2 regions of the Streptacidiphilus sp. EB103A genome follow, and region 1 is predicted to be linked to the other one. Evidence: riboswitches for the same ligand, from Rfam matches in the RefSeq annotation. Region 1 holds a riboswitch; the other holds the start of a gene.
The links. A riboswitch is a leader RNA that binds a small molecule or an ion and turns the genes downstream of it on or off. The one in region 1 is predicted to bind thiamine pyrophosphate.
Positions count from the first base shown of each region.

Region 2: it holds a riboswitch for thiamine pyrophosphate, as region 1 does, so the genes downstream of both, ABH941_RS40460 (phosphoribosyltransferase family protein) here and thiO (glycine oxidase ThiO) in region 1, are expected to answer to the same signal.

Region 1 is NZ_JBGCAQ010000003.1:155,256-161,118, forward strand. It holds gene pknB (Stk1 family PASTA domain-containing Ser/Thr kinase) at 1-867, opposite strand, end outside; gene ABH941_RS05920 (thiazole synthase) at 1,009-1,803, opposite strand; gene thiS (sulfur carrier protein ThiS) at 1,811-2,035, opposite strand; gene thiO (glycine oxidase ThiO) at 2,032-3,222, opposite strand; TPP riboswitch at 3,216-3,343, opposite strand; gene ABH941_RS05935 (NAD(P)/FAD-dependent oxidoreductase) at 3,383-4,597, shown strand; gene ABH941_RS05940 (Rv2175c family DNA-binding protein) at 4,637-5,002, shown strand; gene thiE (thiamine phosphate synthase) at 4,999-5,652, shown strand; gene ABH941_RS05950 (polyprenyl synthetase family protein) at 5,768-5,863, opposite strand, start outside.
Region 2 is NZ_JBGCAQ010000046.1:3,267-9,129, reverse strand. It holds gene ABH941_RS40470 (hypothetical protein) at 107-793, opposite strand; gene ABH941_RS40465 (hypothetical protein) at 1,227-1,355, shown strand; TPP riboswitch at 1,530-1,705, shown strand; gene ABH941_RS40460 (phosphoribosyltransferase family protein) at 1,862-3,226, shown strand; gene ABH941_RS40455 (helix-turn-helix domain-containing protein) at 3,283-4,368, opposite strand; partial or broken gene ABH941_RS40450 (IS630 family transposase) at 4,753-5,781, shown strand.

The DNA.
Region 1 (5,863 bases):
CTCGGCGTCCAGCTGGGCCGGCGTCAGGCCGCGCCGGATGTGCTGGAGCGCGGCGAGCAGCGCGACGGCGTCGGCCGGCCTGCGGTTGGCGTCCCGGGCGGCCGCTGCCGTCGTTATGGCGTCCAGCTGCGGCGCCAGGCCGGGGACCAGCGTCGACGGCGGCGGCACGTCCGAGCTGATGTGCTGGTAGATGACCTGCATCGGGCTGTCGCCGGTGTACGGCTTGGCACCGGTCAGCATTTCGAACATCAGGATGCCGCACGCGTACACGTCCGTGCGCGGGTCGGTGGCGCCCTGCTCGATCTGTTCCGGCGCCAGATAGGAGACGGTGCCCATGACCTGACCGGTCGTCGCCTGGGTCTCCCCGCTCACCGCCCGGACCAGGCCGAAGTCGGTGACCTTGACCCGGCCGTCCTCGGTGAGCAGCACGTTCTCCGGCTTGACGTCCCGGTGCACCAGACCGGCCCGGTGCGCGGCGCCGAGCCCGGCCAGGACCGGCTCCAGGATGTCCAGCACGGTGCGCGGTGCGAGCGCGCCGCGGTCCTGCATCAGGTCGCGCAGGGTCCAGCCGGGGACGTACTCCATGGCCAGGAACACGGCGTCGCCGTCCTGGCCCTGGTCGAACACGTTCACCACGTTGGGGTGCGACAGCCGGGCCACGGCCTTGGCCTCGCGGATGAAGCGCGCGGTGAACCCGGGGTCGGCGGCCATCCCGGCGTGCATCACCTTCAGCGCGACCACCCGCTCCAGGCGGGTGTCCAGGCCCCGGTAGACGGTGGCCATGCCGCCGACGGCGATCCGCTGCTCGACCCGGTAGCGGGCATCGAGCAGCCGCCCGAGGAGGGGGTCGTACAGGGTCGTGTCCATCCCAGGGAGTTTACGGCCCTTCGGGGTCGGTTCGGGTGCACCGACGGTCGAGTTGTTGCCGGACGGTAAGGAGTGAGTGACCAGGGTCACTCCGACAGGCACAGCTCAGGAGGCCGGCCAGAAGGCCGGTCAGAAGGCCGGTCAGAACGCCGGGGCCTCCGGATCGAGGTCGGCGCGGCCGGCCATCGGGGACGAGGCCTCGGCATGGAAGCGGCGCGGGATCCGCCCGGCCCGGTGGGCCAGCCGACCTGCCTCGACGGCGTGCCGCATCGCCTCGGCCATCAGCGCGGGATACTGGGCCCGGGTGACGGCGGTGGCGAGCATCACGGCGGCGCAGCCCAGCTCCATGGCCAGCGCGGCGTCGGAGGCGGTGCCGGCGCCGGCGTCGAGGACCACCGGGACCTGGGCCCGTTCGACGATCAGCTGGAAGTTGTGCGGATTGCGGATGCCCAGGCCGGAGCCGATGGGGGAGCCCAGCGGCATCACCGCGGCGCAGCCCACGTCCTCCAGCTTGCGGGCCAGCACCGGGTCGTCGTTGGTGTAGGGGAGGACCACGAAGCCGTCGTCGACCAGGGTCTCGGCGGCGTCCAGCAGCTCGATCGGGTCCGGCAGCAGGGTCCGCTCGTCGGCGACCACTTCGAGTTTCACCCAGTTCGTACCCAGGGCCTCGCGGGCGAGCCTGGCGGTGAGCACCGCCTCGCCCGCGGTGAAGCAGCCCGCCGTGTTGGGCAGCACGGCGATGTTGTTGCGCTGCAGCACCTCCAGCACCGAGCCGCGCGCGGCCGGGTTGATCCTGCGCATGGCCACGGTGGTGAGCTCGGTGCCGGACAGCCGCAGCGCCTGCTCCAGCACCTCCAGGCTGGGCGCGCCGCCGGTGCCCATGATCAGACGGGAGCCGAAGCTGCGGTCGGCGATGGTCAGAGTGTCGTCCGACATAGTTGGGTCAGCCTCCCTGGACGGCGGTGAGGATCTCGACGCGGTCGTCGGCGGCGAGCGCGGTGGCGGGCCAGGCGCCGCGCGGCACGACCGTCTCGTTGACGGCGGCGGCGATGCCGGACGGGGCCGAGCTGAGCTCGGCGACGACCTCGGCCAGGGTGGTGCCGGGGGCGACCCGGCGCGGGTCGCCGTTGACGCGGATGGCGACGGTGGCCGTCACGGGGGGCGTCATGAACTGGCCTCCAGAAGGGAGAAGCGGGCGGGGGTGAACGGGGCGGCCTCGGGCGGCAGTACGCCGGTGGCCAGGTAGGCGGAGACGGCGTCGGCGGTGACCGGGGTCAGCAGTACGCCGTTGCGGTGGTGCCCGGTCGCGGCTACCAGGCCGGGCAGCGCGGTCGGCCCCAGCAGCGGGGCGTTGTCGGGGGTTCCCGGGCGCAGCCCCGCGCCGGTCTCCACCAGCGGCAGTTCGGTGACCCCGGGGACCAGCTCATGGGCGTCCCGCAGCAGCTCGTACACCCCGCCGGCGGTCACGGTGGTGTCAAAGCCCTGCTCCTCCATGGTCGCGCCGACGACCAGCTCCCCGTCTTCACGCGGCACCAGATAGAGGTGCACGCCGCGGACCACGGCTCGGAGGTTGCGGGAGAGGAACGGGCCGCCGGGCAGCGGCGCGCCGAGCGAGGTGGTCATCCGCAGCCGCAGGATCTGGCCTTTGACCGGGCGGACCGGCAGCCGCGCCTCCGGCGGCAGCCCGGGTATCTCCCCGGACCAGCTGCCCGCCGCGAGCACGGTCTGCCCCGCGGACAGCCGGGCGCCGTCCTCGGCGAGGGCGCCGACGACCCGGTCCTGAGCGTTCGTCAGCTCGATGCGCGCGGCCCGGGAGCGGTGGATCCGGACGCCGGCCGCGGCGCAGGCGCCCAGCAGCGCCGCGCCCAGCCGCCGCCCGTCCACCTGGTGATCACCCGTCACCAGCAGCCCGCCGCGCACCGAGGGTGCCAGCATCGGTTCGAGCCGGCGGCACTCGCGTCCGGTCAGCCACTGGGACTCCAGGCCGAGCCGCTGCTGGAAGGCGTGCACCTCGCGCAGCTCGGCGCGGTCGTCGGCGTCCAGTGCGGCGGCCAGGGTGCCGCAGGCCCGGTAGCCGGTGGGCAGCCCACTGGCCGCGGTCAGCTCGGCGGCGAAGGCGGCGTAGCGCTGGTTGGAGGCGATGCCGAGGCGCAGCAGGTCCTCCTCGCCGTACTGGAGTTCGGTGACCGGAGCCAGCATCCCGGCGGCGACCTGGTTGGCGCCCCGGCCCGGATCCGGGTCGAGCACGGTCACGGAGAGGCCGCGCTGGGCGGTCCGCCAGGCGATGGCGAGGCCGATGATCCCACCGCCGACGACCAGTACGTCGGTCAGTGCGTCGGTGTTGCTACGTGGCACAGGTGCCCACTCCCTTCGCCGGCATGACCCGGATCAGGTTCGGACGGTCGGAGGCCGGGGGCGGGGTCCGCCCTGCTGCCTCCCTCTCAGCCCGGTACGCCGGGCTCCCGTGGATGGTCTCCCCACTGTAGTCGCGCCTGCTCGGCCGTAGAGTGACGGGATGCGGATCGTCGTGGTCGGGGCCGGGATGGCCGGGGTGCAGACAGCGGTGGCGCTGCGCGAGCGGGGGCACGACGGCGAGGTGCTGCTGCTGGGTGCCGAGCCGCACCAGCCGTACGACCGTCCGCCGCTGTCCAAGGACGTGCTGCTGGGCAAGGCCGAGCACTCCCGCTTCGACATCGATTTCGCGGACCGGGGCATCGAGCTGCTGCTCGGCCGCCCCGCCACCGGGCTGGACACCGAGCGGCGGGTGCTGGACACCGACGGCGGGGAGCTGGCCTACGACCGGCTGGTGCTGGCGACCGGGGCCCGGCCGGTCGCGCTGCCCGGGCAGTCCGCGCGGACGCATCTGCTGCGCACCCATGACGACGCCGTGGCGCTCCGGGGCGCGCTGCGCCCGGGAGCCAGGATCGTGGTCGTCGGCGCCGGCTGGATCGGCGCCGAGGCGGCGACCGTGGCCCGGCAGCTGGGCTGCGAGGTCACCGTGGTCGAGGCGGCGCCGGTCCCGCTGGCGGGCGCGCTGCCCGCCGAGGTCGCCGAGGGGATGCGCCGCTGGTACGCCGAGGCCGGGGTCGAGCTGCGGACCGGCACCGCGGTAGGCGGCATCGTCGACGGGGACGTCCGGCTGGAGGGCGACCCCGGCGCGACGGTGCTGCTCACCGACGGCACCGAGCTGGGCGCGGACGCCGTGGTGGTCGGCATCGGCGCCCGCCCCGACACCGGGTGGCTCGACGGCTCGGGCATCGTCCTCGACGACCGGGGCGCGGTCGCGGCCGACGACCGGCTGCGGACCTCGGCCGACGGGGTGCTGGCCGTCGGCGACTGCGCCTCCTTCCCGTCCGCCCGCTACCGGACCCGGCTGATGGTGCACCACTGGGACAACGCGGTGCAGGGCGCCAGGGTCGCCGCCGCCAACGCGCTGGGCGCCGAGCAGCGGTACGACCCGGTGCCCTATTTCTGGTCCGAGCAGTTCGGCCGCATGGTCCAGTACGCCGGGCACCACCGCCCCGGCGACGAGCTGCTGCGGCGCGGCGACCCGGAGGCCGCGGACTGGAGCGCGCTGTGGCTGCGCGACGGCGTCCCGGTGGCGCTGCTGGCCGTGGACCGGCCCCGGGACCTGGCCCAGGGCCGCCGGCTGCTGGAGCGCGGCGCCCCCCTCGATCCGGCGCTCGCGGCCGACCCGGCGGTGCAGCTCAAGGCCGCCGTGCGCGGCTGATGGTGCGCGGGGGCGGCCGGGGATGGCAGTCTTGAGGGCGTGAGCCAGATTGATCCCAAGATTGACGCCCTGATTCCCGCGTGGATGAACATCCCCGACATCGCCGAGCAGTGGGGGGTGGTGGTGACCAAGGTCCGGCGTCTCGTCGACGACGGCACCATCCTCGCCGTCCGCCGCGGCGAGAACAACGTCCTGATGGTGCCCGCCGCCTTCATCGGCCCCAACGGCACCGTGAAGGGCATCTGCGGCCTGCTGACCCTGATGCACGACTCCGGGTTCACCGACGAGGAGATCCTGGAGTGGCTCTTCACCGAGGACCCCTCGCTGCCGGGGACTCCCGCCCAGGCCATGAATGAGAACCGCGGCACGGAGGTCAAGCGCCGCGCCCAGGCGATGGCGCTGTGAGCCGTTCGTCGGCTCTGAGCGCGCTCGACGAGGCCCGGCTCTACCTGTGCACCGACGCCCGACGCGAGCAGGGGGACCTGCCCGAGTTCCTCGACGCGGTGCTGGCCGGCGGCGTGGACATCGTCCAGCTGCGGGACAAGGGGCTGGAGGCGCGGCAGGAGCTGGCGGCGCTGGAGGTCTTCGCCGACGCGTGCCGCCGCCACGGGCGGCTGCTCGCCGTCAACGACCGCGCCGACGTCGCCCACGCGGCCCGTCCGGACGTCCTCCACCTCGGCCAGGACGACCTGCCGGTGGCCGCGGCGCGGGCGATTCTCGGCGAGGACGTCTTGATCGGCCGCTCGTGCCACGCCGAGGCGGAGGTGGACGCTGCGCTGACCGAACCGGGCGTCGACTACTTCTGCACGGGGCCGGTCTGGCCCACCCCGACGAAGCCTGGGCGGCACGCCCCTGGTCTTGAGCTGGTCTCCTACGCGGCCAAGCAGGCCCCGGCCCGCCCGTGGTTCGCCATCGGCGGGATCGATGGCTCGAACCTGGACCAGGTTCTCGACGCGGGGGCGCGGCGGATCGTGGTTGTTCGGGCGCTCACCCAGGCGGCGGATCCGTATGCGGCGGCGGGGATTCTGGCGGGCCGGGTGCGCGAGCGCGGCTGAGTTTCTGGCTGATCGCGCAGTTCCCCGCGCCCCTAGGGGGCTGCAACCGGCCCAGTTGCACATGGTCAGGGGCGCGGGGAACTGCGCGAACAGTAACCACCGCCGAGGCGAGCGCTCAGGACCGACGTGCGGTAGCGGCCCCCGCCAGACGCCGCAGAACCCTCCGGGCCTCCGGTTCCACCAGAGGCGCGTCGTCCAACGCAGAAAGAGC
Region 2 (5,863 bases), on a different contig from region 1:
GTGACGGGCCGGTCCCGGCACCCTTGTCCATCGCGACCTGAAGGCTCACCGCCCGCCAAGACCTTGAAACGCCCCTGGCAGCGGTGGCTCCAGCACCCCAGGCCGATCAGCTGCGCGGACTGAACCGGAGCTGTTGATGGCCGCGAGCGGGTGGAAAGATCCTGGAGGCGATTCCGCCTCCGGGCAGATCCCATGGCGTGGTCAGTGTGTAGCTGCGGAAGTCCAGTCGTGCGGCCGAGGCGATTTCACGTACCTGGTCCTCCGGTAGGCCCAGCCCGGGCATGGTCAGCAGTCGGCGGCCATCGGCATTCAGCACCAGCAGGCTGACCTGGCGTCGCCCGGGCCGCAGCGGATCGTCCTGGCTCAAGAGCACCAGTTCGACCGGACGCGCGCCCCTCGACGAAGCGCTCTGGGCCCCTTTGTCCGCCAGCGGAATGGTCACCCGCCGCGCTGCTCCGTCAACGAGCACCAACACGTTGCCGGTCCACGTCACCGAGGCCGAGCGCAACCAGTCGCCCGTATCGGCGAAGAGCAATCCGTACCCCTGGGTCCACTGTGCCTCCTGGAGCGACGGCGAAGTCCGGCAGGGGCCACCGAAGGAGGACGGGGCGGGGCTGAAGCCGGTCGGCCTCGGGCGCCCGGCCCAGCCGGCATCCAGATCCCACTCCATTGCCCAGCCCGTCCCCCGAAGCCGCCACTCCAGTCTCCGAATCTCCTCCACGAGCTCTGCCGTTTGCAGCGCCCGCCGCACCTGCGTCGGCACGCTCCGCCACAGGGCGGCGTCGGCAGCCACCGGAGTCCACGCCACAGCGGCCAGCCACACAGCAGGCGCCTCGGCCCCCGCTCCCAGGATCGCTCCGGCTGCGACCAGGAGCAGGAACGAACTGCGCCGTGCGAACCATCTGCTCCACGACCTCAGCCGAACCGGGCCGGACAACTCCCGTTCGGGCAGGCCCAGAGCCCATCGCAGCGGCCTGGACCAGCGCCGTGCCCGCCGTCCCACTCCCGCTTCCACACCAGGCCACTTCAAGACAAGCCCCTCGCCTGTGACTTGACCCCCATGGATATCTCCGGCTTCTGGAGTATCTCGCCCGGAACGGCCCGATGGGAACAACGCCTGCCCGCTGCAGCCGAAAGAACCCGGCCGCCTACAGCTATCACGCTTCCAACATCAGTGAATCGAGGAAGACGTCCCGAAGATCCGCACCAACCACGGCCCTGAAACCATGGCAACCCTGCGGAACCTGGCGATCAACACGCTCCGCGACGCCGGATACAGCAATATCGCCGTCGGCCTCCGCCACGTTGCCTACAACGCCTTCAACCGCCCACTCGACCTCCCAGACATCGCCTGACCAGCACATTCACAAGATCAAGAGACTTTGCAATGCCCCTGCCCGCCAGCCGCAGCCCATGTCCTGGACTCAACCCAGGGTGGCGACCACAGGGCGGCTCCTTGCCCGAGGGAACCCTCCTGCAGAACGGCAATGGCATCGGGGTGAAACCGGCGTATTCTGGACAGTGGCCTGCAGGGCGAGCGAGGGAGTTCGGCTGCGGCGGCCGGGAGAGTGAGCTCAGTTCAGGCTCACGGCTCAGGTCGTCTCGACAACCTTGCTGAGAGGCCGGACGGGTCCGTAGGACCCAACGGCGACCTCCATCACCTGATCCGGACAATGCCGGCGAAGGGAGCCCACCTTGCAGGTTCTTTGTTGCGCGCCGGCACGGAGCGAGCGGCAGATCGCGGAACAACCCCCGCGACGCCGGATCGGTATCGCCTGCGGGTACCGGGATGCGTGTCGGGACGTTGACTGTCTGCCTGGGGGGCCGCGGCGGAGTTCCGCCCTCCCAAGGAGTTCTGGCCATGTACTTCGTTGATCGTCTCGATGCGGGGCGGCGGCTGGCCACGCGGCTGGCGTATCTGCGGGGCGCGGACGTGGTCGTTCTCGGTCTACCGCGCGGCGGGGTTCCGGTGGCGGCGCAGGTCGCGGAAGCGCTCGGCGCGCCCTTGGATGTGATCGTGGTGCGCAAGCTCGGTGTGCCGTTCCAGCCCGAGCTGGGCATGGGCGCCATCGGGGAGGGCGGGGTACGTGTCATCAACGAATCGGCGCAGCGGGCGACCCGGACCTCCGCGGACGAGCTGGCCGCGGTGGAGCAGCGGGAACGCGTCGAGCTGGAGCGCCGCGCCGGGCGGTACCGGAGCGGGCGAGCCCGCGTCGAGCTCAGCGGCCGGACGGCGGTGGTGGTCGACGACGGCGTGGCCACCGGCTCGACGGCCCGCGCCGCCTGCCTGATCGCCGGCGCGCAGGGGGCAGCCAGGGTGGTGCTCGCCGTGCCGGTGGCGCCGAGCGAGTGGCGTACCCGACTGGGGGATGTGGCCGACGAACTGGTGTGCGTGGAAACGCCGGCCGGCTTCTTCGGGATCGGACAGTTCTACGAGGACTTCGCGCAGACCTCGGACGACGAAGTCGTAGCCTGGCTGGACCAGGCAGCCGATCGGATGGGTGAGACCGACCGGGACCGCTCGGTGACGCCGCAGGCGGCGCGAGATCGAGCGGGTCCTCCCCTCGCGGATCCGGAGGTCGCCGTCCACGCCGGATCGACACAGCTCAGCGGGCAGTTGGCCGTTCCCCAGGGAGCGGTCGGAGCGGTGCTGTTCGCGCACGGCAGCGGCAGCAGCCGACTCAGTGCGCGCAACCGGTTCGTCGCGGACGCGCTCAACCGGGCGGGACTGGCCACGCTGCTGTTCGACCTCCTCACTGAGGAGGAGGAGCTCGATCGGGCGAACGCCTTCGACACCGCCCTGCTCACCCGCCGCCTGGCCGACGCCACCTCCTGGCTGCTCGACCAGCCGCAGGCCCAGGGCCTGTCCGTGGGCTACTTCGGCGCCAGCACGGGAGCGGCTGCGGCGCTCTCGGCGGCAGCGGAGCCCGGTTCGCCGATAGCGGCGATCGTCTCGCGCGGCGGCAGGCCCGATCTGGCCGGACCCCGACTCTCGGCGGTGACCGCGCCCACCCTGCTCATCGTAGGAGGCGACGACGAGGTGGTGCTGGACCTCAATCGCCAGGCCCAGGCGCAGCTTCGCTGCGAATGCCGACTGGCGGTCGTCCCGGGCGCCACCCACCTGTTCGAGGAGCCAGGCACACTGGAAGCGGTGGCGGATCTGGCCGAGGAATGGTTCACCCGGCACTTGATCCGTACCCCTCGACCGGCGCGGGCGACCCGCTGAGCAACCCTGTGGGGCTCGTAGAGTCATCGCTGCAGCTGAGGCGGCCGGGTGAGGCGTTACATCAGGGGGCGTGCGAATTGTGCTGGTGTGGCATGGTATTGCCTCTTGAAAGCGCGGATGAAGTGGCTGCTGTCGGTGAAATGCCAGAGTGCGGCTGTCTCGGAGATACTGAGCCGTGATCCGGAGGCAGTGAGTGCCTGGGCCGCTTCCTCCAGGCGTCGGCGGCGGATGTAGGCGCTGAACGACTCGTCCAGACTCGCGAAGGCCCGTTGCAGGGTGCGCACTGAGACGTGTAATTGCGCGGCGATCGTGGCCGGAGACAACTCGGCGTCGGTGAGCCGGGCATCGGCGAGGTCCTTGGCCGCTTGTGCCAGCGCCGGGGTGAAGGTGGGCTCGCGGTCGTCGAATTGGTCCAGGATCAGCCCTTTGGCGAGTTCGAGCAGGGCGTTGCGGGACGAGTGCGCCCCCGCCGGGCTGAGGTCGCTGACGGTCCGCTGCACCATGCTGGTGTGTGCCATCAGGATCTGCGCTGCGGGTGAGGTGGCCTGGCCGGTTCGTGGTTTCCCGGCGACCAGGGGTCGCAGGGCGTCGCCGGGAAAGATGAAGATGCGGGTGCCGATCGCGGGGGTGGTGTGGAAGTGATTCTCCGTCACGACGTGGTGCATGAAGTAGGTGTCGGCCGAGACGTACGCGTCACCGCCCTGATTGTGCGGGTCTTGCAGGGCCACCGCGCCGCGCAGCCCGACGTACAACCTGATCTGATCGTGCTCGTACGTCCCGACTGCCCGGGTGCTCACGGATGAGGATGCCCAGAGCTCGTTGATGGCGGTGTCTTCCAGGACCACCGAGCGCATCGTTCCCTGGAAGCCGTCGACCGTGGAAGGGCTGAACTCCGGCAGCGGGTACAGGTCTCCCATGCGGTCGTTCCAGGTGTCGATGAACGGCTCCCACGTTCCCCGACCGGTTCCGGTGGCGTCGGTGTCGGTGTCGGTGTCGGTGTCGGTGTCGGTGTCGACGGTGAAGGTGCCCACCTTGCTGGCCGGGCCGAGGAAACGCGGCCTGTTCGTCCTCGTGAGCCGCCTGGCCGGCAGGCGGCGCCGAGCGTCGGGGTCGCCTCCGGGGTGATCGTGCTGCAGGCGCATTCCTCGACCGGACTTGGCCACCACGGGCAGCCGAACCGACGATAAGGCAACCGAACGACCCTGTGGGGAATCCGGGTGTCACCGCACGGTCGCCGGCGTGATCCTCGTCTGCGGATCGCAGCCTTGAGCCGGTTCGACGAGACGATGCGGGGTAGGTGGCTGGCGCCGTGCCGGTGGATGGGCCTGGGGAGGTCATAACACCGGAGCGCTGTCGGATCCGGCTGGCCCGCGTGGCCGTGTGATCAGGCCGCAGACGCGGAGGTGCGTCGGCCCACCCCCCGGGCCGACGCACGACCCGCCTGCTCCGCGACTCGCGTGCGTGGTCTGGCTGTCGGCCGTGTCGGCCTAGTGACAAGGTCTTGAGTTCGGCGGTCTGCTGTAGGGATGGGGAATCCCAGGTTGGATCCGCTGGTGCTCACGGAGGCCGAGCGGTTGACGTTGCAGGGGTGGGCGTCGCGTCGGTCGACCGCCCAGGGTTTGGCGATGCGGGCGCGGATTGTGCTGGAGTGCGCCGAGGGTCGCTCGAACATCGAGGTGGCCGGGCGCCTGAAGCTCGCTCGCGGCACGGTGACCCGCTGGCGGGCCCGCTTCATCCAGGACCGCCTGGACGGGCTTGGTGACGAGCCCCGTCCGGGTGTGCCGCGCACCATCACCGACGCGCAGGTCGAGGAGGTGGTGGTGCGCACGCTCGAGGAGACCCGGCAGGGCTCGACGCACTGGTCCAAGCGGGACCTGGCCCGGCAGGTCGGGATCTCGCCCACCAGCGTGCACCGGATCTGGCGGGCCTTCGGCCTGCAGCCGTGGCGGGTGGAGACCTTCAAGATCTCGCCCGACCCGCTGCTGATCGACAAGATCCGTGACGTGGTCGGGCTCTACCTGGCCCCGCCCGCCGGCGCCGTGGTCTTCTCGGTGGACGAGAAACCGCAGATCCAGGCCCTGGAACGGACTGCCCCGGTCCTGCCGATGCTGCCCGGAGTCCCCCACCGACGCAGCTTCGACTACATCCGCCACGGCACCGTGGACCTGTTCGCCGCGCTGAACACCGCCAACGGCAAGGTCATCAGCCAGCTGTCCGCCCGGCACCGCGCGGTCGACCTTTGCGAGTTCCTGGACCTGATCGACCGCCAGACCGAAGCCGGCCTGGAGGTCCACGTGATCTGCGACAACCTGTCCACACACAAGTCACCCGTGGTGCACCGGTGGCTGCTGGAACACCCCCGCTTCACCCTGCACTTCACACCGACGTACTCATCGTGGATCAACCAGGTCGAGCGGTGGCTCGCCGAACTGGAACGCCGCTGCCTGGAACGCGGCGTCCACTGCTCCCTCGACGACCTCAAAACAGCACTCCAGGACTGGATCGAGACCTGGAACACCAACGCCAGACCCTTCAACTGGACCAAGACCGCCGAAGTGTCAGCTCGTGTGCGGGCCGAGCGTGGCCGAGGCTGCCTGCACCCGGTCCGGCCGGTTTTCCTTGAGCTCGACGAAGATC